4 regions of the Streptomyces sp. CA-146814 genome follow, and region 1 is predicted to be linked to each of the others. Evidence: riboswitches for the same ligand, from Rfam matches in the RefSeq annotation. Region 1 holds a riboswitch; each other region holds the start of a gene.
The links. A riboswitch is a leader RNA that binds a small molecule or an ion and turns the genes downstream of it on or off. The one in region 1 is predicted to bind cobalamin.
Positions count from the first base shown of each region.

Region 2: linked by a shared signal. The riboswitch ahead of ACQP09_RS24505 (ribonucleoside-diphosphate reductase subunit alpha) and the one ahead of ACQP09_RS11515 (ABC transporter substrate-binding protein) in region 1 are both predicted to bind cobalamin.
Region 3: linked by a shared signal. The riboswitch ahead of ACQP09_RS30540 (CoA-acylating methylmalonate-semialdehyde dehydrogenase) and the one ahead of ACQP09_RS11515 (ABC transporter substrate-binding protein) in region 1 are both predicted to bind cobalamin.
Region 4: linked by a shared signal. The riboswitch ahead of ACQP09_RS05765 (cobalamin biosynthesis protein) and the one ahead of ACQP09_RS11515 (ABC transporter substrate-binding protein) in region 1 are both predicted to bind cobalamin.

Region 1 is NZ_CP192068.1:2,601,452-2,607,245, forward strand. Features, by position in the region: gene ACQP09_RS11500 (putative leader peptide) at 1-31, opposite strand, end outside; gene ACQP09_RS11505 (ABC transporter ATP-binding protein) at 101-898, opposite strand; gene ACQP09_RS11510 (FecCD family ABC transporter permease) at 960-2,000, opposite strand; gene ACQP09_RS11515 (ABC transporter substrate-binding protein) at 1,997-2,992, opposite strand; cobalamin riboswitch at 3,032-3,209, opposite strand; gene ACQP09_RS11520 (Mov34/MPN/PAD-1 family protein) at 3,239-3,661, opposite strand; gene ACQP09_RS11525 (amino acid permease) at 3,878-5,323, opposite strand; gene ACQP09_RS11530 (DUF2017 domain-containing protein) at 5,669-5,794, opposite strand, start outside.
Region 2 is NZ_CP192068.1:5,436,795-5,442,588, forward strand. Features, by position in the region: gene ACQP09_RS24500 (ribonucleotide-diphosphate reductase subunit beta) at 1-502, opposite strand, end outside; gene ACQP09_RS24505 (ribonucleoside-diphosphate reductase subunit alpha) at 502-2,916, opposite strand; cobalamin riboswitch at 3,051-3,172, opposite strand; gene ACQP09_RS24510 (GNAT family N-acetyltransferase) at 3,237-3,746, opposite strand; gene ACQP09_RS24515 (hypothetical protein) at 3,746-4,429, opposite strand; gene ACQP09_RS24520 (YbdD/YjiX family protein) at 4,563-4,766, opposite strand; gene ACQP09_RS24525 (carbon starvation CstA family protein) at 4,837-5,794, opposite strand, start outside.
Region 3 is NZ_CP192068.1:6,909,484-6,915,277, reverse strand. Features, by position in the region: gene ACQP09_RS30550 (hypothetical protein) at 214-411, shown strand; gene cobF (precorrin-6A synthase (deacetylating)) at 529-1,347, opposite strand; cobalamin riboswitch at 1,474-1,652, shown strand; gene ACQP09_RS30540 (CoA-acylating methylmalonate-semialdehyde dehydrogenase) at 1,888-3,390, shown strand; gene ACQP09_RS30535 (acyl-CoA dehydrogenase family protein) at 3,387-4,541, shown strand; gene ACQP09_RS30530 (enoyl-CoA hydratase/isomerase family protein) at 4,538-5,605, shown strand; gene mmsB (3-hydroxyisobutyrate dehydrogenase) at 5,602-5,794, shown strand, end outside.
Region 4 is NZ_CP192068.1:1,297,253-1,303,046, reverse strand. Features, by position in the region: gene ACQP09_RS05770 (cobyric acid synthase) at 1-1,386, opposite strand, end outside; gene ACQP09_RS05765 (cobalamin biosynthesis protein) at 1,383-2,363, opposite strand; cobalamin riboswitch at 2,508-2,689, opposite strand; gene ACQP09_RS05760 (hypothetical protein) at 2,809-3,045, opposite strand; gene ACQP09_RS05755 (anion permease) at 3,058-4,326, opposite strand; gene ACQP09_RS05750 (class II aldolase/adducin family protein) at 4,604-5,263, shown strand; gene ACQP09_RS05745 (alpha/beta hydrolase) at 5,335-5,794, shown strand, end outside.

The DNA.
Region 1 (5,794 bases):
GCGTCCTGTTGCTCACGTCATGGGGAACCATGCGGGCATCGTATCGATTCCCCGTCCGGAAACCCGAGTGTGATCCCACATCGTGGATGGTGAGTGACCGTTATATGGACAGAGCGGGGCGGCCGGGGCCCTCCGGGACGTAGACCACCGTGGGCGCGCCCGTCTTCGGGTGGGTGCTGACCTCGGCTGCTACGCCGTAGACCTCGCTCAGCAGTTCCGCCGTGAGGACCTCCTCCGGGGTGCCGGAGGCGACGGTGCGGCCGTCCTTGAGGACGTACAGGCGGTCGCAGTAGTACGCGGCGAGGTTGAGGTCGTGCAGGGCCAGCAGGTTGGTGGTGCCGAGGCCCCGGACCAGGGAGAGGATCTCCAGCTGGTAGCGGATGTCCAGGTGGTTGGTCGGCTCGTCCAGGACGACGAGCGCGGGCTGCTGGACCAGCGCGCGGGCGACCAGGGCGCGTTGGCGTTCGCCGCCGGAGAGGGAGGCGAACGTACGGGGTTCGAGTGCGGCGATCCCGACCCGGTCGAGGGCCTCGGTGACCAGGGCGGTGTCGGCGGCGTTGTCGGCCTCCCAGAACCGCTTGTGCGGGGCGCGGCCCATCGCGACGACCTGGCCGACGGTGAGTTCGAAGCCCGCGTGGCTCTCCTGCGGGACGGTGGCGATGCGCTGGGCGCGGGCCTTCACGGGGAGGGTGGCGAGGTCGTCGCCGTCGAGGAGGACGCGGCCGTGGGTGGGGCGCAGGGTGCCGTAGACGCAGCGCAGGAGCGTGGTCTTGCCGCTGCCGTTGGGGCCGACCAGGCCGACGGTCTCGCCGTCGGCGGCGATGAGGTCGACCGCGTCGACCAGATGGCGGCCTTCGCCGGTCCCGTACGAGAGTGCCTCGGTGCGCAGGGTGGTCACGGGCGGGCTCCCTCGGGCGTACGTACGGGGGTCATGCGGGTGCTCCCGGCAGGAGTGGGCCTCATGCCGGCGCTCCTTCCGGCCGGCGGCGCAGCATCCACAGGAAGAACGGGCCGCCGGTGAGGGCCGTGAGCACGCCCACCGGGATGTCCTGCGGGGCCGCGAGCGTCCGGGCGGCCAGGTCGGCGAGGACCAGGAACACCGCGCCGCCGAGCGCGACCACCGGCAGCAGCGCGCGGTGCGAGGCGCCGACCGCCATCCGGGCCATGTGCGGGACCATCAGGCCGACGAAGCCGATCGCTCCGCTGTACGCGACGAGCGCGCCGGTCATCAGCGAGGCGAGCACGAAGACGGCGGCCCGGAAGCGGGCGGTGTCCAGGCCGAGGACGGTCGCGCCCTCCTCCCCCACCAGGAGCAGGTCGAGCGGCCGGGCGAGGGTCAGGAGTACGGCCGTACCGGCGATCAGCGTGATCGTCGGCAGCGCGAGCATGTCCCAGCGGGCCGCGCCGAGGCCGCCGAGCGTCCAGTAGAGGACTTCCTGGAGGTGGTCGGCGCGGGCGGAGGTGACCAGGATCAGGCTGGTGAGCGCGGAGAGGATGTAGGAGACGGCGACTCCGGCGAGGACGAGCCGGTTGGTGGTGAGGCCTCCCCCGCCGCGCGCCAGCGTGTAGACGAGGAGCAGCGAGAGCAGCGCGCCCGCGAAGGCCGCGGCCGGGATCGTGACGGTGGTGGCGAGGGTGGCGCCGATGCCGAGGACGATCACCAGGACCGCGCCGGTGGAGGCGCCGGAGGAGACGCCGAGGAGGAACGGGTCGGCGAGCTGGTTCCGTACGAGCGCCTGGAGGACCGTGCCGATGACGGCCAGTCCGGCGCCGACGACGATGCCGAGCAGGACCCGGGGCAGCCGGACGTCCAGGACGATCGTGCGGAACGGGCTCGCCTCCGCCCGGCCGGTCAGGATGTCGATGACCTGGCCGGGCGGGATGCGGACGGAGCCGAGGGCGAGGGCGGCGACCGCGGCGGCTGCGAGGAGGGCGGCGAGGACGCCGACGACCAGGGTGTAGCGGAGCAGCCGCCGCGGTGCGGAGGTGCGGCAGGTCACGAGGTGGTGGCCGCCGGGTGGAGCTGGGCCGCGAGCTTCTCGACGGCGGCGGGGACGCGCACGCCGAGGACCGCGTCGGAGAGCGGCATCACCGCGAAGCGCTTGTTCTTGATGGCCGGGACGTCGGCGAGGGCCGGGTCGTCGAGGAGGCGCTTCTTCTTCTGGGCGACGGTGGTGGAGCCGTAGTCGTAGATCACGATCGCCTCGGGCTTGCGGGCGACCACGTTCTCCCAGGAGGCGTCGCCGAAGGACTTGTCGAGGTCGGCGAAGATGTTGGTGCCGCCGGCGCGCTTGATCAGCTCGTTGCCGATGCCCTTGCCGCCCGCGGTGAACGCGGTCTTGTCGCCGCTGTCGTAGACGAAGACGGGGAGCGGCTTCAGCTCGGCCAGCTTCTTCGCGGTCGCCGCGTTGTCGGCCTCGGCCTGCTTGATCCAGGCCTCGGCGCGGTCGGTGACGCCGAAGGTGCGGCCGACCTCGCGGATCTCCTCGTAGAGGGTCTCCATCGGGGTGTCGGCCTTGGCGCAGCTCTCGGTGTTGAGCCGGGTCTCGATGCCGGACTTCTTGAACGCCTCGCGGCCGCGGCCGTCGCCCGCTGTGAAGGCGCTGCTGTAGCCGCCGTAGACGAAGTCCGGGTTGGTGGCGAGGACCTGCTCGTAGGAGGGGTACTCCTTGGCGATCACCGGGACGGAGGCGTAGTCCTTCGCGTACTTCGGCAGCACCTGGTCGTCGAGGTAGGCGGTGCCGACGAGGGACTTGGTGAGGCCGAGCTCCAGCATGATCTCGGTGACGTGCTGGTTCATGGTGACCACGCGCTTCGGCGGGGCCTTGTACGTGGTGGTGACACCGCAGTTGGTGACGGTGTACGGGAAGCCATCGCTCTTCGCCGCGGCCTTGTCCCCGGTGGGCTCGTCGCCCTCGGGGGTGGAGCAGGCGGTGAGGGCGAGCGGAAGCAGCACGGCGGCGGCTATGAGCGCGGGGGTGCGCCGGGACATGGCGGGGCCTCTCCGGGGGATTTCCGCGTCCCCTGGTCGATGCGGAGAAGGCAGCGGGCCAGTTCCTGGCTTCCGGGCCGCCGTCCGCGTACGGAGTCCGTACGGGAAGGGGCCTGGTCACAGTGGCGGGACCGTGCCGGATTCGCACCGGCTTCCTGGTTCCCGCTGCCTTGTGTTCGGGTCTGGGGTGCAGTGTGCCAGACCCGTCCGGCGGGTCGGCGGGGCCCCCGGAGGGCGCGCTACCGCTCAGTACGCCGCGACGACCTGCACGTCTTCCTCGGTGATCGCGCCGTCCACGATGCGGTACGAGCGGAACTGGAAGGGGCCGGAGCCGTCGGTGTCGGCGGTGGAGACCAGGACGTAGTGGGCGCCGGGCTCGTTGGCGTACGTGACGTCGGTGCGGGAGGGGTAGGCCTCCGTCGCGGTGTGCGAGTGGTAGATGATCACGGGCTCCTCGTCGCGGTCGTCCATCTCGCGGTACAGCTTGAGGAGGTCGCCGGAGTCGAACTCGTAGAACGTGGGCGAGCGGGCGGCGTTGAGCATCGGGATGAAGCGCTCGGGGCGCCCGGTCCCGGCCGGTCCCGCCACCACGCCGCACGCCTCGTCGGGGTGGTCGGCGCGGGCGTGGGCGACGATCTGGTCGTGGAGCGCCTGGGTGATGGTCAGCATGGCGCCAGGATAGGCATGCGGGCCCTCGCGTACCGGTGGGTGGTACGGGAGGGCCCGCATGGTGGACGCCGGGGCCGTGGGGGGAGGGTGAGCGGCCGGGGCGTCCGGGAGGAGGGCCGGTCGTGGGCCCGGGGTCGCCGGGCCCGCCCTCGGGGTCGAAGGGGTGGGCCGTGGTCGTCGGCCCGCCCTCGCGGTCGGTGCTGGGTGAAGCCTGGGTCAGCGCTTGGCGAAGGCGGTGTTCTCCGGGTCGCGCGACTTGAGCACCAGGTAGGAGACGCCGAGGACGAGCGCCCAGAGCGGGGCGCAGTAGAGCGAGATCCTGGCCTCCGTGTCGACCGCCATCATCACGATGACCATGCCGATGAAGGCGAGCGCGAACCAGCTGGTGTACGGGGCTCCCGGCGCCTTGAACGAGGACTGCGGGACCACGCCCTGGTCGGCGAGGCGGCGGTAGCGGATCTGGCTGATCAGGATCATGATCCAGGCCCACATGCCGGAGATGGTCGCGAAGGAGACGACGTAGTTGAACGCCTCGCCCGGCCACTGGTAGTTGATCCAGACGCCGACGAGCATCAGGGCCGCGGAGAAGGTGGTGCCGACGAGCGGCAGGCCGTTCTTCGTCAGCCTGGTGAAGGCGCGCGGGCCCTGTCCGTTCATGGCCAGGTCGCGGAGCATACGGCCGGTGGAGTACATGCCGGAGTTGCAGGAGGAGAGCGCCGCGGTCAGGACGACGAAGTTGACGATGGCGGCGCCGATGCCGAGCCCCATCTCCTCGAAGGCCTTCACGAACGGCGAGACGCCCGGCTTGAAGGTGGACCACGGGACGACCGACAGGATCATGATCAGCGCGCCGACGTAGAAGACGGCGATGCGCCACGGCACGGTGTTGATGGCCTTGGGCAGCACGGTCTTCGGGTCCTTGGACTCCCCTGCCGTGACGCCGACGAGTTCGACCGCGAGGAAGGCGAACATGACGATCTGGAGCGTCATCAGCATGCCGCCGACGCCGTTCGGGAAGAACCCGCCGTCGTTCCAGAGGTTGGAGACGGTCGCGGTGTCGCCCGCGTCGGAGAAGCCGAGGGTCAGGACGCCGGCGCAGATGAGGATCATGCCGACGATCGCGGTGACCTTGACCATGGAGAACCAGAACTCCAGCTCACCGAAGAGCTTCACGGAGATCAGGTTGGCGCCGTAGAGAATGACGGTGAAGACGAGCGCGGACAGCCACTGCGGAATGTCCCACCAGTACGTCATATAGGTGGCGGCGGCGGTGACTTCGGTGATTCCGGTGACGACCCAGAACAGCCAGTACGTCCAGCCGGTGACGAATCCGAAGAAGGGCCCGATGAATTCGCGGGCGTACTCCGAGAAGGAGCCGGAGACCGGCCGGTACATGAGGAGTTCGCCCAGCGCCCGCATGATGAAGAAGATGACCAGGCCCGCGAGGACGTAGGCCAGGATGAGGCTGGGTCCGGCCCGGTCGATCGCCTTGCCCGCGCCGAGGAAGAGCCCGGTACCGATGGCTCCGCCGATGGCGATCATCTGGATCTGACGGGCGCCCAGACCCCGCTGGTACCCCTCGCCACCGGTCTCGGCCTCGCCGGCTTCCGCGCCGGGCCTTCCCTTGTCGGCCTGTCCCTCGTCGACCTGTGCCGATGTCATGTGTGGTGCGCCTTTCTCCACGCCGATCCGCGCCGTCAAGGCTGCGGATCAGGTCCTGATCCCCCCGGATATGGATGGAGTGCCACCGGCGTTCGGCCGGCTTGTGGCGACCCCGGGAACAGGGGTGGCGTCCCCGGGCGATCGTGAAGATTTATCACGGACGTCACAGAACACCATGGGACATTCTGTGGCGCACCCCACAGATAAAAGCGGACAAGAAACTCCATCCACCACGAATGGCGCTTATGTCTTGGCGGGATCATTACCCGGATCTGAGCGTCCGTTGAGCGAACACGGACGCCTCGCCGATCGCGGCCGGGGGATTACGGCATCGGTGTCCGGGGATTACGGCATCAGTGTCTCGACGAGCGTTTCCTGGAGCGCGCCGAGCCAGAGGTAGGCCATCACCATCGGCTTGCGCGGGTCGCTGTCCGGGAGCCCGTAGAGCGAACCGTCCTCGCCCTCGTCCTC
Region 2 (5,794 bases), 2.8 Mb from region 1:
GGCGGCGGTCGGCCTTCGTCTCCAGCCGGTCGATCTTCTCGACCGAGTCCATCCACTTGAAGCAGAACTGCGCCTTCTCGCGGATCGACGGGATCTCCTCGACCGCGTCGAACGCCGCCGCCCGGTCGTCCGGGTCGGGCAGATAGGTGTCCAGCAGCGTCAGATAGAACTGGACGTGCACGGCCTCCTCGAAGAGCTGCCGCGACAGGTACAGCCGCGCCTCGGGGGAGTTGATGTGCTTGTACAGCGTCAGCACGAGGTTGTTCGAGACGATCGAGTCGCCCGTCGCGAAGAACGCCACGAGCCGGCCGATCATGTGCTGCTCACCCGGCGACAGCTTCGCGAGGTCGGCGACGTCCGAGTGGAGGTCGACCTCCTCGACGGTCCAGGTGTTCTTGATCGCGTCCCGGTAGCGCTCGTAGAAGTCCGGGTAGCGCATGGGACGCAGGGTCAGCTCGAATCCCGGGTCGAGCAGGTTCTTCTCTTCGTTCGTGGTGCTCATTACTGGCAGGCCTCGCAGGACTCGGGGTTCTCAAGAGAGCAGGCGATGGCGTCCGCGTCGGGAGCCGACGCCTGCTGTACGGGAATGGGGGCGGCGGCCGACGCCTGACCGGACGCGGCACGGGCGATCCGGGTCGCCGGGCGCGAACGCAGGTAGTACGTCGTCTTCAGCCCCTGCTTCCAGGCGTACGCGTACATCGAGGAGAGCTTGCCGATCGTCGGCGTCTCCAGGAACAGGTTGAGCGACTGGCTCTGGTCGAGGAACGGCGTACGGGCCGCCGCCATGTCGATCAGGCCGCGCTGCGGGATCTCCCACGCCGTGCGGTACAGCGCCCGCACGTCCTCAGGGATCCAGGCGAAGCCCTGCACCGAGCCGCTGGCCTCGCGCAGCGCCTCACGGGTGCGGGCGTCCCACACGCCGAGCTTCTTCAGCTCGTCCACCAGGTAGCCGTTGACCTGGAGGAACTCACCGCTGAGCGTCTCGCGCTTGAACAGGTTGGAGACCTGCGGCTCGATGCACTCGTACACACCGGCGATCGAGGCGATCGTGGCGGTCGGCGCGATGGCGAGCAGCAGCGAGTTGCGCATACCGGTCTTCGCGACCCGGGCGCGCAGCGCGTCCCAGCGCTCCGGCCAGTTCAGCTCGGTGTCGTAGTGGTCGGGGTGCAGCACACCGCGCGCGGCACGCGTCTCCGACCACGCGGGCAGCGGGCCCGAGCGCTCGGCGAGGTCGCAGGACGCCTCGTACGCGGCCAGCATGATGCGCTCGGAGATCTTCGTCGAGAGCGCGCGGGCCTGCGGCGAGTCGAACGGCAGGCGCAGCTGGAAGAAGACGTCCTGGAGGCCCATCGCGCCCAGACCGACCGGCCGCCAGAGGGAGTTGGAGTTCCCGGCCTGCTCGGTCGGGTAGAAGTTGATGTCGACGACCCGGTCGAGGAAGGTCACGGCCGTACGGACCGTGGAGTCCAGGCGCTCCCAGTCGATCGAGCCGTTCGCCACGAAGGCGCCCAGGTTGACCGAGCCGAGGTTGCAGACGGCCGTCTCGCCGTCGTTGGTGACCTCCAGGATCTCCGTGCACAGGTTCGAGGAGTGCACGACCCGGCCCGGCTCGGCGGTCTGGTTCGCGGTCCGGTTGGAGGCGTCCTTGAACGTCATCCAGCCCTGGCCGGTCTGCGCGAGGGTCCGCATCATCCGGCCGTACAGCTCACGCGCCGGCATCGTCTTGCGGGCCAGGCCCTTGGCCTCGGCCGCGCGGTAGGCCGCGTCGAACTCGTCGCCCCACAGGTCCACCAGCTCGGGCACCTCGGCGGGCGAGAAGAGCGACCACTCGGTGTCCGCGTCGACCCGGCGCATGAACTCGTCCGGGATCCAGTGCGCCAGGTTCAGGTTGTGCGTACGCCGCTGGTCCTCACCGGTGTTGTCGCGGAGCTCCAGGAACTCCTCGATGTCCGCGTGCCAGGTCTCCAGGTAGACCGCCGCAGCGCCCTTGCGCCGGCCGCCCTGGTTCACCGCCGCCACCGAGGCGTCCAGCGTCTTCAGGAACGGCACGATGCCGTTGGAGTGCCCGTTGGTACCCCGGATCAGCGAACCACGGGCGCGGATACGGGAGTAGGAGAGGCCGATGCCGCCCGCGTGCTTCGAGAGGCGCGCCACCTGGTGGTAGCGGTCGTAGATCGAGTCCAGCTCGTCCTTGGGCGAGTCCAGCAGGTAGCAGGAGGACATCTGCGGGTGCCGGGTGCCGGAGTTGAAGAGCGTGGGGGAGGAGGGGAGGTAGTCCAGCTTGCTCATCAGCCCGTAGAGCGCGGCGACCTCGTCCAGCGCCCGCACCGACTCGTCCTCGGCCAGACCGGCGGCCACGCGCAGCATGAAGTGCTGCGGGGTCTCGATGACCTGGCGGGTGATCGGGTGGCGCAGCAGGTAGCGGCTGTGCAGCGTACGGAGACCGAAGTAGCCGAACCGGTCGTCCGCGCCCTCCGCCAGCGTCCGCTCCACCAGCGCGTCCAGCGCCTTCGCGTGCAGCTCCACGAAGGCGGCCGTGCGGTCCGCGATCAGCCCCTCGCGGTGGCCCACGGCGACCGAGGCGGAGAAGGACGTGGCGCCCTGGCCCGCGGCCTCGTCGGCGATCGTACGGGTCAGCAGCCGGGCGGCGAGTTTGGAGTACGCCGGGTCCTCGGAGATCAGCCCCGCCGCCGCCTCGGTGGCCAGCGAGCGCAGCTCGGCCTCGTCGGAGCGGGCGTTGCGCCCGCGCAGCGCGGAGGCGGCGACCCGTCCGGGGTCGGTGTCGGGCAGATCGACGGTGAGGTCGGTGAGGGTCCGCAACAGGGCGGTCCCGGGTCCGTCGTTCGTGCCTTCGCCGGACGTGGTGGAGGCAGCGGATTCGGTGGCTGAAACCGGATCGGCGGGCGCGATGGTCACTGGGCTTTCCCTCGCTCGGCTGGGGGCCGGCGGCGAGCGGGGAAACCGGGCAGCACGATGCCCTTCAGGGCAGCACTGCTACGGCGTCCACCGGCCCATCCGCGAGGCCCGGACGTCTGGCGTCCGGTTCGGTCGAGCCGGACGCGCTGTCGACAGGTCTTCGGACTTCGGGTGTGCAAAGCACACTGATCACACCGTTGCGGGACAGTTCCGGATTCGCACCGGATTCCCCTGCGGCGACAGCGAGGTCGAGCATACATGTGGGGGCCGCCAGATGCTGCGGCCCCCACATGTTGTGTCGCGTCGATTTCATAAGCCCCTCAGGAGGCCGCCTCCAGCTCCAGCCGGAAGGTCATGAGGCGCAGGCCCGGCACCGGCTCCCAGTCCCGCTCAGGGGTCCGCAGAAAGCCGAGCCGACGGTAGATCCTATGGGCCGGGAGCATGGCCGGCTGCGTCGACAGCACCAGCCCCCGAACGCCTTCGGCGGACCGGGCCCGCTCGACGCACGCCCGTACGAGCGCCTCTCCCACGCCCCGTCCGCGCCCCGCGCGGGCCACGGCCAGCATCCGGAACTCGGCCTCGTCCGGACCGGAGATATCGCGCCACGGCGTGCCGGGAGCGGCATACGTCACACCACCGAGCACCACCCCGTCCGCGTCGAGCGCCACGAGCACCTCGGCCTCGGCCGCCCGCTGCTCCACCGCCCGCAGTTTCAGGAGGTACGGATCCTGCGGGCCGTCCAGCAGACCGTCACCGAGATACGCCTCGGCGATGATCCCGCCGAGCACGGCGTACTCGGCGGGCTCCGCCACTCTGATCGTCAGATCCATCAGCCACTCGCTCCCACCTCGTTGTCCGGCGCGCCGTCGCCCACCGGCGGCAGGTCGCCGCGCTCGACCGGCTGCTGCCCGGAGCCGTCCCCGGCGGGCGGCAGCACCCGGTCCAATTCGTGGTCGTCGGCGCGGTGGGCGGCCAGCGCCGCCGACCGCAGCGTCGCCCGGTCCACCTGCTCGCGCGCCCCGCTCACCGTGATCACGAGGCCGCCCTGCTCCTGGGCGTACGCGTGGTCCGACTCCGTGGCGCGGTACCACTGTTCGCCGTCCCGCTCGCACGTCACCAGGGCCTCCTGACCGCCGGCGGGCGCGGAGCCGTCCGTACAGTCGGCCACGGCGTGCGGGCGGCGCTCCACCGACAGCTGGAACATCCCGCCGTCCGGCGCGGTGTAGGAGCTGCCGAACCCGTCGTCACCGAGCACCCCGACCGACTGGCGCGCCAAGGCGTAGCCCGCGGCCTCGGTCACCCACACATGCTCCGCGACGAGCTGCACGGCGCTCGCCCGCGCCTCCAGCTCCGCCCGGTCGGGCGCCGGTTCGGCCGAGGAGCTCCGGTCCGCCGGCGACTTCGAGCCGGGCGCCGGCACGGTGCCGCAGCCCGTCGCCGCCGCCAGGGTCAGGGCCAGTGTCACGGTCAGGAGGAGGGGCCGGAGCCGGGGCGACCGGGAGCGCGATGTCATGGGCACATCCTTTCGTACGGTCACGGCTCCGCGCACCCGGGAAATCGAGCGGCGGCCGGGCGCGTCCACGGACGGCAGAAGGGGCCGCCGCGCCCCTGGGAGGGGTGCGGCGGCCCCGATCGGCCGACGGTGGTCAGCAGCAGCGGAAGCCCTCGCGGGGGTCCGCCTCGCGGGCGTCCGTGCGGCTGCGCTCGAAGGCGCGGCGGGTCATCACCGGCGCGTCCGGATCGTGCGACCGGGCGTGCGCCACGTAGCGGTCGTACGTCGCCTCGCCGGTCATCTCACGGACGTACCAGCGGATCCGCCCGGCCACCCGCCGTACGTCCGCGAGAGTCATGTCCGGCTCCGCACGCCGGGGGCCGTCACGCCCGGCTCCGTCACGCCCGGCTCCGTACGGTCCGCGCGGCTCATGTCCGGTTCCCCGTCGCCGCGGCCTCCTCCTTGCGCAGGCCGCCCTCGGGGCCGACACCGGCGGCGGCCAGTTCGGCCTTCTCCTCCTTGGTGGCGATGAGCGAGGCCGGGGCGACGAACTTGGACTGGACGAACGGCGTCTCGTGGAGCTTGACGCTCTCCGGGTCGCGGATGGCCTTATAGCAGACCCGGCCGGCGTCCACGAGCACCACGATGATGAGGATCGCGAAGAGCGCGCAGAGCACGCCGTCGACGGTGGAGTTGGTGACGACGGTCCGCATGTCGTCCATGGACTTGGCCGGGGCCAGCACCTCGCCCGCGTCGATGCCCGCCTGGTACTTGTCGCGCTGCGCGAAGAAGCCCACCTTCACGTCCGGCGAGAAGATCTTCTGCCAGCTCGCGGTAAGGGTGACCGCCACGTCCCAGGCGAGCGGTACGGCGGTGACCCAGGCCCACTTCAGGCGGCCGGACTTGACCAGCAGCGTGGTGCAGACGGCCAGCGCGACGGCGGCCAGCAGCTGGTTGGCGATGCCGAAGAGCGGGAAGAGCTGGTTGATGCCGCCCAGCGGGTCGTGCACACCGACCCAGAGGAAGTAGCCCCAGCCGCCGACCACGACGGCGCTGGCGAACCAGACACCGGGCTTCCAGCTGACCTCGCGGAACGGCTTGTAGGCGTTGCCCAGCATGTCCTGGAGCATGAAGCGCCCGACGCGGGTGCCGGCGTCCACGGTGGTGAGGATGAAGAGGGCCTCGAACATGATGGCGAAGTGGTACCAGAACGCCTTCATCGCCGTTCCGCCGATCACCGCGGAGAAGATCTCCGCCATGCCGAGCGCGAACGTGGGCGCGCCACCGGTCCGCGAGAGCAGGCTCGCCTCCTCGACGTCCTTGGCGGCCTGGGCCAGGGCGTCCGGAGTGATGGTGAAGCCGAAGTTGGCGACGGCCTGCGAGGCG
Region 3 (5,794 bases), 4.3 Mb from region 1:
ACGATCCGGCCCCGGGCAGCCCCGCTCCCCTCCGCGCACCCCGTTCCGCCGTTCTTCTCCGGTTCGCTGACTTCCGGTCAGGTCGTGGGGGCATGGTGACTCAGATGTAACCGAATGGCGTAGGCGAACCGGAACCACAGAGCGTCACAGGCCGTTCTTCTTGCCAATACACGGCCGCCGACCCGCGGCGGCGACGAGCGAGGGAAGCGCTATATGAAGAAGACAGTCGGGTGGGCCCAGGACGGCGACGACTGGACGATCACGGTGAACGGCACTCTGTACCGGGCCGTCGAGCGGCCCACCGACGGGCGCGTGCACAACTATCTGGTGCGGGGCAACGACCTGACCGCCGAGTGCCCGAGCCTCGGTCACGGGCTGGGAGTGATCCGGGCGCACGAGTCCCGGAGCTGACCTCCGGCCGGGTACGACGGCGAGGTGCGGCGGCCGCTCGCGCCTCGACGCGACCCGCCGCCCTGTGTCACGTCACCCGCCCACCTGTCCGGGCCCCCGCTCGCGGGCCGGGGCCCGTCAGCTGTCCGTGCCGCCTGGGCTCTCCGTACCCTGGGCGCCCTCCGGCCGGTGGCGCAGCAGGTAGGTGTCCATGATCCAGCCGTGCCGTTCGCGGGCCTCGGCGCGCACGCGGCTGATCCGTTCGGCGACCTCGTCGAGCGGTCCGGAGACCAGGAGCTCGTCCGGGGTGCCGATGTAGGCGCCCCAGTAGATCCACAGGCCCCGGCCCGTCAGATGGGTGAAGCTCTCGTGGCCGTCGAGCATGACCACGATGTCGCCGTCGTCGTCCGGGAACCCCTCGGCGAGGCGTCGGCCCGGGGTGATGTGGACGGGGCGGCCGACCTGGTTCAGCGAGGTGCGGTGGCGGGCGGCGAGCGCCGAGACGCTGCTGATCCCGGGGACCACCTCATGGCCGAATTCCACCGTGCCACGGGCCTGGATGTCCTCCAGGATCGCGAGCGTGCTGTCGTACAGGGACGGGTCGCCCCACACCAGGAACGCCCCGCACTCCCCCGGCGCCAGCTCCTCGATGATCAGGCGTTCGCAGATGTCGGCGCGGCGGTGGCGCCAGTCGTGGACCGCCGTGGTGTAGCGGCCCCGGTCGTCCTGGGTGCGGTCCCGCCAGGGGTCCTCGGCCTCGACGACCCGGTAGGGACCGTCCAGGTGCTCGGCCAGGATGTCCCGCCGCAGCCGGGTCAGGGACTCCTTCTCCCGGCCCTTGCCGAGCACGAAGAAGACCTGCGCCCGGCGCATGGCCTTGATCGCGGCGAGGGTCAGGTGGTCGGGGTCGCCGGCTCCCATGCCGATGACGAGGATGTGGCGTGGTGCGTCGCTCATGTCGGCCGATCATGCCAGGAGCGGGGCGCGCGACAGCGCCGGGGGCGGGCCGGGGCGAGGCGGGGTGGACTTACTAGGACGTCCAACTATATGTTCGTGAGCAGAGGGGTGACCGGCATGGTGCCGGGCGCCTCGAAGGCCCGTGGTGTCAGGGAAGCCGGTGCGATTCCGGCGCGGTCCCGCCACTGTGACCGGGGAGTTCGTCCTCGCAGGACACGCCACTGACGGTGAAGGCGCCGTCGGGAAGGCATGAGGGCGCGCGCTGATCCGGGAGTCAGGATACCGGCCACGGGATTGTTCCGTGTTTCCACGAGGATGGAGCAGACACGCATGGCACCGGTCCGCACCCACGGCCCCGCAGGCCCGTCCCGGCGAGCGGTTATCCCCGCCCCCTGACGGCCTCCGCCCTCCGCGTCCCCCCCGACGGCGAGCCCTTCCACGCCCCTGCGCGCACCCGACCGGTGCGCTGTGCGGCGGCGGGGGCCCGTGCGCCATCCCCGGATCTCACCTGACGATCTCACCGACGAGAGCAGGCTTTCCATGGTCCGCGAACTCACCCATTTCATCGGCGGCAAGCACACGCCCGGCACCTCGGGCACGTACGGCGATGTGTACGACCCCAACACCGGCCGGGTCCAGGCCCGGGTGCCGCTGGCCGGCCGGTCCGAGACCGAGGCGGCCATCGCCGACGCGGCCGAGGCGCAGCTGGAGTGGGGCGAGTGGAACCCGCAGCGCCGGGCCCGCGTCCTGCTGCGCTTCCTCCAGCTGGTCGAGCAGGAGAAGGACTCCCTGGCCCGGCTGCTCTCCTCCGAGCACGGCAAGACCGTGGCCGACGCGCACGGTGACATCGCGCGCGGCCTGGACGTGGTGGAGTTCGCCGCCGGTGTGCCGCACCTGGTGAAGGGCGAGTTCAGCGACAACGCGGGCGCCGGGATCGACGTCCACTCGCTGCGCCGGCCGCTCGGCGTGGTCGCCGGCATCACCCCGTTCAACTTCCCGGCGATGATCCCGCTGTGGAAGGCCGCACCCGCTCTGGCCTGCGGTAACGCCTTCATCCTCAAGCCGTCCGAGCGGGATCCTTCGGTGCCGCTGCGGCTGGCCGAACTCTTCCTGGAGGCCGGGCTTCCGCCGGGCGTGCTGAACGTCGTCAACGGCGGCAAGGAGGCCGTGGACACGCTGCTGGAGGACCCGCGCGTCAAGGCGCTCGGCTTCGTCGGCTCGACGCCGATCGCCGCGCACATCTACGCGACGGCCGCCGCTCACGGCAAGCGGGCGCAGTGCTTCGGCGGGGCGAAGAACCACATGATCGTGATGCCGGACGCCGATCTGGACCAGGCGGTGGACGCGCTGATCGGCGCCGGGTACGGCTCGGCGGGCGAGCGGTGCATGGCGATCTCGGTGGCCGTGCCGGTCGGTGCGGAGACCGCCGATGCGCTGGTGGCCAAGCTCACCGAGCGGATCGCCGAGCTGCGGATCGGCCGCTCGGACGACCCGGACGCCGACTTCGGGCCGCTGGTGGGCCGGGACGCGGTGGACCGGGTGCGCGGCTATGTCGACCTCGGCGTGGAGGAAGGAGCCGAACTGGTCGTGGACGGCAGGGACTTCACCCTCGAAGGCCACGAGGAAGGGTTCTTCGCGGGCGCCTCGCTCTTCGACCGGGTCACCCCGGACATGCGGATCTACCAGGAGGAGATCTTCGGCCCGGTGGTCTCCGTGGTGCGTGCGACGGACTACGAGGAGGCGCTGCGGCTGCCTTCGGAGCACGCGTACGGCAACGGCGTGGCGCTCTTCACCCGGGACGGCGACATCGCCCGCGACTTCACCCGCCGGGTCGACACGGGCATGGTCGGCGTCAACGTGCCGATCCCGGTGCCGGTGGCGTACCACACGTTCGGCGGCTGGAAGCGGTCCGGTTTCGGCGACCTCAACCAGCACGGTCCTGACTCCATCCGCTTCTACACCCGTACGAAGACCGTCACTTCGCGCTGGCCCGCCTCCGGGATCCGGGACGGCGCGAGCTTCACGATTCCGACCATGGGATGACCGCCGTGACCACCCTGCTCACCGACGACCAGCTCGCGGTCGTCGAGACGACGCTCGACTTCGCCCAGGAACACCTGGCTCCGCACGCCGTGGCCTGGGACCAGGACAAGCACTTCCCCGTCGACGTCCTGCGGAAGGCCGCGGGGCTCGGCCTCGGAGGCGTGTACGTACGGGAGGACAGGGGCGGCTCCGAGCTGTCCCGCACCGACGGGGTCCTCGTCTTCGAGGCCCTGGCCACCGGCTGCCCGTCGGTGGCGGGCTATCTCTCCATCCACAACATGGTCGCCTGGATGGTCGACCGGTACGGCTCCGAGACCCAGCGCGCCCGGTATCTGCCGGAGCTCTGCACCATGGAGCAGCTGGGCAGTTACTGCCTGACCGAGCCGGGCGCGGGCTCCGACGCGGCCGCGCTGCGCACCCGGGCGGTCCGCGACGGCGACCACTACGTCCTCACCGGGACCAAGCAGTTCATCTCCGGCGCGGGCGCCACCCACCTCTACATCGTGCTGGCCCGCACCGGCGACAACGGCCCCGGCGGGATCTCGGCCTTCCTCGTCGAACGGGACGACGAGGGGCTCTCGTTCGGCGCCAACGAGAAGAAGATGGGCTGGAACGCGCAGCCCACCCGCCAGGTGGTGCTGGACGGCGTACGCATCCCGGCCGACCGGCTGCTCGGAGCGGAGGGCGAAGGCTTCCGCATCGCGATGAACGGCCTGAACGGCGGCCGACTCGGCATCGCCGCCTGCTCGTTGGGCGGTGCGCAGAGCGCGCTGGACCGCAGTCTGGCTCACCTGGCGGACCGGGAGGCGTTCGGGGCGCGGCTGCTGGAGGCGCAGGCGCTGCAGTTCCGGCTGGCCGACATGGCCACCGAACTGGCCGCCGCGCGGGCGCTGGTGCGGCAGGCCGCCGAGGCGCTGGACCGGAAGGCGGGCGGAGCACCGGAGTTGTGCGCGATGGCCAAGCGCTTCGCCACCGACACCGGCTACTCCGTCGCTGACCGGGCGCTCCAACTCCACGGCGGTTACGGCTATCTGGCCGAGTACGGCATCGAGAAGATCGTGCGGGACCTGCGGGTCCACCAGATCCTGGAAGGGACCAACGAGATCATGCGCGTCATTGTGGCCCGGAGCCTGACGGGAGCCCTGCGATGACCGAGGAGCTCGTACGGGTGCAGACCGAGGGACGTACGGGAGTGCTGACCCTGAACCGTCCCAAGGCGCTCAACGCGCTCACCCACGCGATGGTGGAGACGGTCGCGGCGGCGCTGGACCGGTGGGAGCACGACCCGGAGGTGGCCACGGTCGTGATCACCGGGGCCGGGGAGCGCGGCCTGTGCGCGGGCGGCGACATCCGGTCCATCTACGAGGACGCCCGCGTCGGCGGCAAGGCCTCGGCCGCGTTCTGGCGCGACGAGTACCGGCTGAACGCGCGGATCGCCCGCTATCCGAAGCCGTACGTGGCGGTCATGGACGGCATCGTGATGGGCGGCGGGGTCGGGATCTCGGCGCACGGCAGCGTCCGGATCGTCACCGAACGGTCCAAGGTGGCCATGCCGGAGACCGGGATCGGTTTCGTGCCGGACGTCGGCGGGACCTATCTGCTGGCGCTGGCCCCCGGGGAGCTGGGCACCCATCTCGCGCTGACCGGTGCGGTGGTGGGGGCCCGGGACGCGCTGCTGTGCGGGCTGGCCGACCACTTCGTACCGCAGGAGAGCCTGCCGGCGCTCCTCGCCGAGCTGCGGACCGAACCGCCCGCCGAGGTGCTGCACCGCCATGTCCGGGACGCGCCTCCCGGCACCCTGGAGACCGACCGGGCCTGGATCGACCGCTGTTACGCCGCCGACTCCGTCGAGGAGATCGTGGAGCGGCTGCTCGCCTCCGGGGCCCCGGCGGCGGGTGAGGCGGCCGCCACGATCCTCGGCCGCTCGCCCACCGCGCTGAAGGTGACCCTGGCCGCGCTGCGCCGGGCGCGTGAACTCGGGCCGCTGGAAAGGGTGCTGGAGCAGGAGTACCGCGTCTCGTACGCCGCTCTCTCCTCCGCCGACCTGGTGGAGGGCATCCGGGCCCAGGTGATCGACAAGGACCGGACGCCTCACTGGTCGCCCGGCACGCTCGTGGAGGTCACCGACGCCGACGTGGCCCGGTACTTCGCTCCGACCGGCGACGGGGAACTCGTCCTCGCCGCAGACGACTCACCGCAGGAGGTGCCCTGGTGACCACGACCGTCGCCTTCATCGGGCTGGGCCACATGGGCGGCCCGATGGCCGCCAACCTCGTCCGCGCCGGGCACCGGGTGCTCGGCCACGATCTCGTCGAGTCCTGTCTGGCGACCGCTGTGGAGAGTGGGGTCGAGCGGGCGAAGTCCGCCGCCGAGGCCGCCACGGCGGCCGATGTGGTGATCACCA
Region 4 (5,794 bases), 1.3 Mb from region 1:
CTCCCGCAGCTCCCCGAAACAGGTGTCCGGCGCAGGCACGAACCGCCGCCCGGCGGCCCGCGCCACCTCCTCCAGGAACCGCCGCCGGAACCCATCGCTCTCCAGCGACCCGTGCCAGTGCGTCCCCCACACCGCCCCGACCCGGCACCCGTCCAGGAACGGCTCGCCGCCCCGTACGTCGGCCACCCCGTGGTGGATCTCGTACCCCTCCACCGTCTCACCGAGCGCCGAACCCACCGGCCGCGCCAGCGTCTTGGCCCGGTCGAAGCGCACGCGTACGGGAAGGACCCCCAGCCCGTCCACGACCCCTGCCCGCGACTCCACCTCGTCCTCGATCCGCTCACCGAGCACCTGGAACCCACCGCAGATCCCCAGCACCGGCCGGCCCTCGCGCGCCCGCCGCACCAGCGCCTCCGCGAGACCGCGCTCACGCAGCCAGGCCAGCGCCTTCACCGTGCCGCGCGTCCCGGGCACGACGACCAGGTCCGCGTCGGCCAGCTCCTCGGCCCGGTCCACGAACCGCACGACGACGCCCGGTTCGGCGGCCAGCGCGTCCACGTCCGTGAAGTTGGACATCAACGGCACCGCGCAGACCGCGACCCGCAACACGTCCTCCCCGTGCGGCGGCGCCACGACCGACTCCCGCACCGCCCCGCGCAGGGACACCCGCAGGCCGTCCTCCTCGTCGATGCCGAGCCCATGGGCGTACGGCAGCACTCCGTACGTACGGCGCCCGGTCAGCCCGTACAGCATGTCCAGCCCCGGCTCCAGCAGCGAGACGTCACCCCGGAACTTGTTCACCAGGTACCCGGCGACCAGCGCCTGGTCCTCCGCGCTCAGCAGCGCCGTCGTCCCGAAGAACGACGCGAAGACCCCGCCCCGGTCGATGTCCCCGACCACCAGCACCGGGAACCTCGCGGCCCGTGCGATCCCCATGTTCACGATGTCGGTCCGCCGCAGATTGATCTCCGCAGGCGAGCCCGCCCCCTCACAGATCACCGCGTCATAGGTCGACCGCAGCCGCTCCAGACAGTCCGTGACCGTCCCGAGCAGCGCCTCCTGCCGGCCGCCGTGGTACCCCCGGGCGCTCATCTCGCCGACCGGCTTGCCCATCAGGACGACCTGGCTGGAGCGGTCGCTGCCGGGCTTGAGCAGCACCGGGTTCATCAGCGCGGTCGGCTCGACCCGGGCGGCCTGTGCCTGCATGGCCTGCGCGCGTCCGATCTCCGCGCCCTCACGGGTCACAAAGGAGTTGAGGGACATGTTCTGCGCCTTGAACGGCGCGACCTTCACGCCCCGGCGCACCAGCCAGCGGCAGATGCCCGCCGTGACGACGCTCTTGCCCGCGTCCGAGGTCGTCCCCGCGACCAGCAGCCCACCACTCATGCCAGTCCCCGCCCCTGTCCTGCCGACGACCGCCCCGCGACCACACGCCCCACAGCCAACCGGCCCACCACGCACACCCCGAGGGCCAGCACACTCACCCGCCGCGACAGCCGCACCGCGCGTTCGATGTCGGAGCTCCGGACCTCCCGGCCCGACTCCCCGTTCAGCACCGGCCGGTGCTCGACGCGCCCCGCGTACGCCAGCGTCCCGCCGAGCCGTACACCGAGCGCCCCCGCGAACGCGGCCTCCACCGGCCCCGCGTTCGGGCTCGGGTGCCGCCCCGCGTCCGCCTTCCAGGCGCGTACGGCCTCCGCAGGCCGCCCGCCGCCCACCACGGCCAGCGCGGCCGTCAGCCGGGCGCCGGGCCATCCCGCCACGTCGTCCAGGCGGGCCGAGGCCCAGCCGTAACGCCGGTGGCGGGGCGACTTGTGGCCGACCATCGCGTCGAGCGTGTTCACGGCCCGGAAGCCGACGAGCCCCGGCACCCCGCCGATCGCGCCCCACACCAGCGCGCCGACGACGGCGTCCGAGGTGTTCTCCGCGACCGACTCCACGACCGCGCGGGCGATCTGCGGCCCGTCCAGGGCCTGCGGATCGCGCCCGCACAGATGCGGCAGCCGCTCCCGGGCCACCTCCAGGTCACCGGCGGCCAGCGCGCCCCCGATGGCGCGGGCCTCCCGGCCCAGCGACGTACCGCCGACGACCGACCAGGTGGTGGCTGCCGTCAGCGCGACGGCGAGCGCGGGACGGTTCCGTACGGCACGGGCGGCCAGCGCGGCGGCCCCCACGGCGCCTCCGGCGCAGAGCAGGGTGTGCAGCGCGCCCCGGCCCCGGTCGTCCCGCCACAGCAGGGACTCCACCCGCGCGGCCGCCCGGCCGAACCCGGCGACGGGGTGGCCCCGGCGCGGGTCGCCGAGAGCCGCGTCGGCGATCAGCCCGGCGGTGGCGCCGTACGCGAAAACGCGATCGACACGCACGGTTCAGTCTGCCGTGGGCAGAGGCGTTCCGGCACGGAGAGGTACCGCGAGAGGTACCGGAAGAGGTGTCGGAACAGGCACAGGATGCGGCGCACGGCGGCCGGGCATGGCTTATGTCCTCACTCAGGGTCCGCGCCCTGGTTCGACGTGACCGGCGACAAGAGTCTCCTGGCTTCCGGATCCGCACTTCCCCCGGCCTTCCAGCCCTCGGTCAGGAGGGCCGTGACATCCGGTGTGGGGGAGTGCTCCCCGGTGACAGTGGCGGGACCGCGCCGGATTCGCACCGGCTTCCTCTTCTGTCGCCGTAAATGGCTCCGGCAGTCCACCACGCTGCGAGAACGGCCGTCAACTTGCTGTTGACCTGCGAAGGGCCGGTGTGCGCAGACGCACATCGGGCCGGACACACGGTGGTGTGTCCGGCCCGGAGGAACGTGTCGCGGTGCGGTCAGGCGACGATCAGATAGATCCCGTACGCGACCGCCGCCACGCAACCCGCGAAGGCGGCGTACGCGCCGGTGCGCGCCAGTGCGGCCGAACCGCCGGTGGCACCGGTGGCACTGCCGGCCGGGGCCGACAGCTTGGAGAGGGCGACGATGCCCAGGGTGAAGACGCCGACCAGTGCGACGGTGACCACGAGACTGACACCGAAGACGGAGGCGAGTGCTGCCCAGTCGATTTTCATACGGATCTGTCCTTACACCGTGGCCGCGGGGCGGGGCGTGTCGTCGGATGCCGCGGCCGGGGCCGGGATGGTGGTCGAGAGCTCGGAGACCGCACCGGCGGTGGGCGGCGGCGCGACCGCGGCCATGGCGGTGGTGACGACGCCCTGCGGCTCGTCGGCCGTCGTGCCGTCGGTGTCGTTGACGTTGGTGTGGTCGACCGGCTCGCGGCGCGAGGCCAGCCAGATGGCGAAGGAGCCGCCGACCAGGATGACCGCCGTGACGGCGATGCCCCAGGGGCCCTGCTTGGTGAGGAACTCGGCGCCCGCGCCGACCAGGCCCGCGGCCGGGAGCGTGAGGCCCCAGGCGACGAACATCCGGGTGGCGGTGGACCAGCGGACCACGCCGCCCTTGCGGCCGAGACCCGCGCCCATCACGGCACCCGAGCAGGACTGGGTGGTGGAGAGCGAGAAGCCGAGGTGCGAGGAGGCCAGGATGACGGTCGCCGCGCTGGTCTGGGCGGCGAAGCCCTGCGGCGGCTGGAGGTCGGTGAGGCCCTTGCCCATGGTGCGGATGATGCGCCAGCCGCCGAGGTAGGTGCCGAGCGCGATGGCGACACCGGCCGAGACGATGACCCACATGGGCGGGTTGGAGCCCGGGGCCAGGACACCGCTGGTGACCAGCGCCAGCGTGATGATGCCCATCGTCTTCTGCGCGTCGTTGGTGCCGTGGGCGAGCGAGACGAGACCGGCGGAGGCGATCTGCCCGGCCCGGTAGCCCTTGGCGGTCGACTTCTGCTGGTTCGGGTCGGTGACGTTCCGGTTGATCCGGTACGTCAGCCGGGTGGCCAGCATCGCGGCGATACCGGCGACCAGCGGGGCGGCGATCGCGGGGAGCAGCACCTTGGTGACGACGGTGCCGCCGTTGATCGAGGACCAGCCGGCCGACATCACGGCCGCACCGATCAGACCGCCGAACAGGGCGTGGGAGGAGCTGGAGGGAAGCCCCAGCAGCCAGGTGAAGAGATTCCACAGGATGGCGCCGACGAGCGCCGCGAAGATGACCTCTGTTCTGATGCCGTTTTCGTTGACGATCCCGCCGGAGATCGTCTTGGCGACCTCCACCGACAGGAACGCGCCGATCAGGTTGAGAACGGCGGACATGGCCACCGCTGTCTTGGGCTTCATCGCGCCGGTCGAGATGGTGGTCGCCATCGCGTTGGCGGTGTCGTGGAAACCGTTCGTGAAATCGAACACGAGAGCTGTTACGACCACAATCGCAAGCAGCAGCGTGATGTGTTCCATTTACCCAGGCAATCGTTCGACGTCAGTGGCTCGTGGACCGTAGGCAACCTGGGTGAACGGAAGATGAACTGGGCGGGGCGCTGTGGTGACCCGAATCGGAGTGCGGTGGTTCCGTTTGTGTGCGGGAGGGGCTGCGGGACGCCCGTGGGGCACCGGCTGGTCTGCCCTTTACCCCTCGTTGGCGAAGTTTTTGACGGTCACATATGGCCCCGAAAGAGATCCCGGTCACGTGGGGCATCACGTTCCGCTTTCCCACGGTCACCCCTACGCTCGCCGCATGAGCGAGCAGCAGCCGGAATCGGTCCTCCAGGCCTGGCGGGACGTGGTCGCGACCGCCCGCCGCAGCGCCGCCGACGGCCTGGTCGTCGGCACCTCCGGCAATGTGTCGGCCCGCGTCGGAGACCTGGTCCTGGTGACGCCCACCGGAGTCCCGTACGACCGGCTCGGAGCCAAGGACGCGGTCGGCGTCGACCTGGCCGGGCGGCAGGTGCTGGGGGAGCTCAGGCCCACCAGCGAACTCCCGCTCCACCTCGCGGTCTACGCGGAGACCGACGCCGCCGCCGTGGTCCACACCCACGCGGTGCACGCCACCGCCGTCTCCACCCTCGTCACCGAGGTGCCGCTCGTCCACTACGCGGCCGCACTCCTCGGCGGCCCCGTACGCACCGCCCCGTACGCCCGCTACGGCACGCCCGAGCTGGCCGACGCCATGCTCACCGCGCTGCGCGGCCGCACCGGCTGCCTGCTGGCCAACCACGGCACCGTCACCTACGGCTCCACCCTCGACCAGGCCTACGAGCGCACCGCCCAGCTGGAGTGGCTCTGCCGCCTCTGGCTCACCGCGAGCGCGCTGCCCGGCCGCACCCCGTCCCTGCTCAGCGCGGCCCAGCTCGACGAGGTGACCGAGGCGCTCAAGGGATACGGCCAGCCCGGCTGACCTGGAGAGCCGCCGCACCGGACGGCCCCCGCCCACTGGCACCACGGCGGCCGTACCACGACACTGAAGCGGTGCGCCCGGCAACTGCGACGGCAACGGCCGTCACCACGATCCTCGGCGCCGGCGCGGCAGCGGTCGCGGCCGGCCGGTACGCCAGCGACGCCGCCCTCAAGGCGGCGCCCGGACGGCCCCTGCCCGCCGACCGCAGACTCACCGTGCACGCCACGGCGATCGAGCGGATCACGCTGACCCGCTCCCTCACCGCGCTCCGCCCCGGTACGTACGGGATCGAGGGCTCCGGAGTCCACGCCGTGGTCGGGCCCGTCGTGGAAGGGGCCGAGTCCACCGCCGACACCGTCGTCCGCACCCTGGAGCGGATCACCCACGGCCTCCTCGAACCCGGCGACAAGGTCCGCCTCACCCCCGAGCTGTACCGCGGCGACCCGGGCAGCGCGCTCGGCCTGGAGTTCCGGGAGGTCGAGATCCCCGGCGAGCTCGGCGGACTGCCCGCCTGGTGGGTCCCCGGCAAGC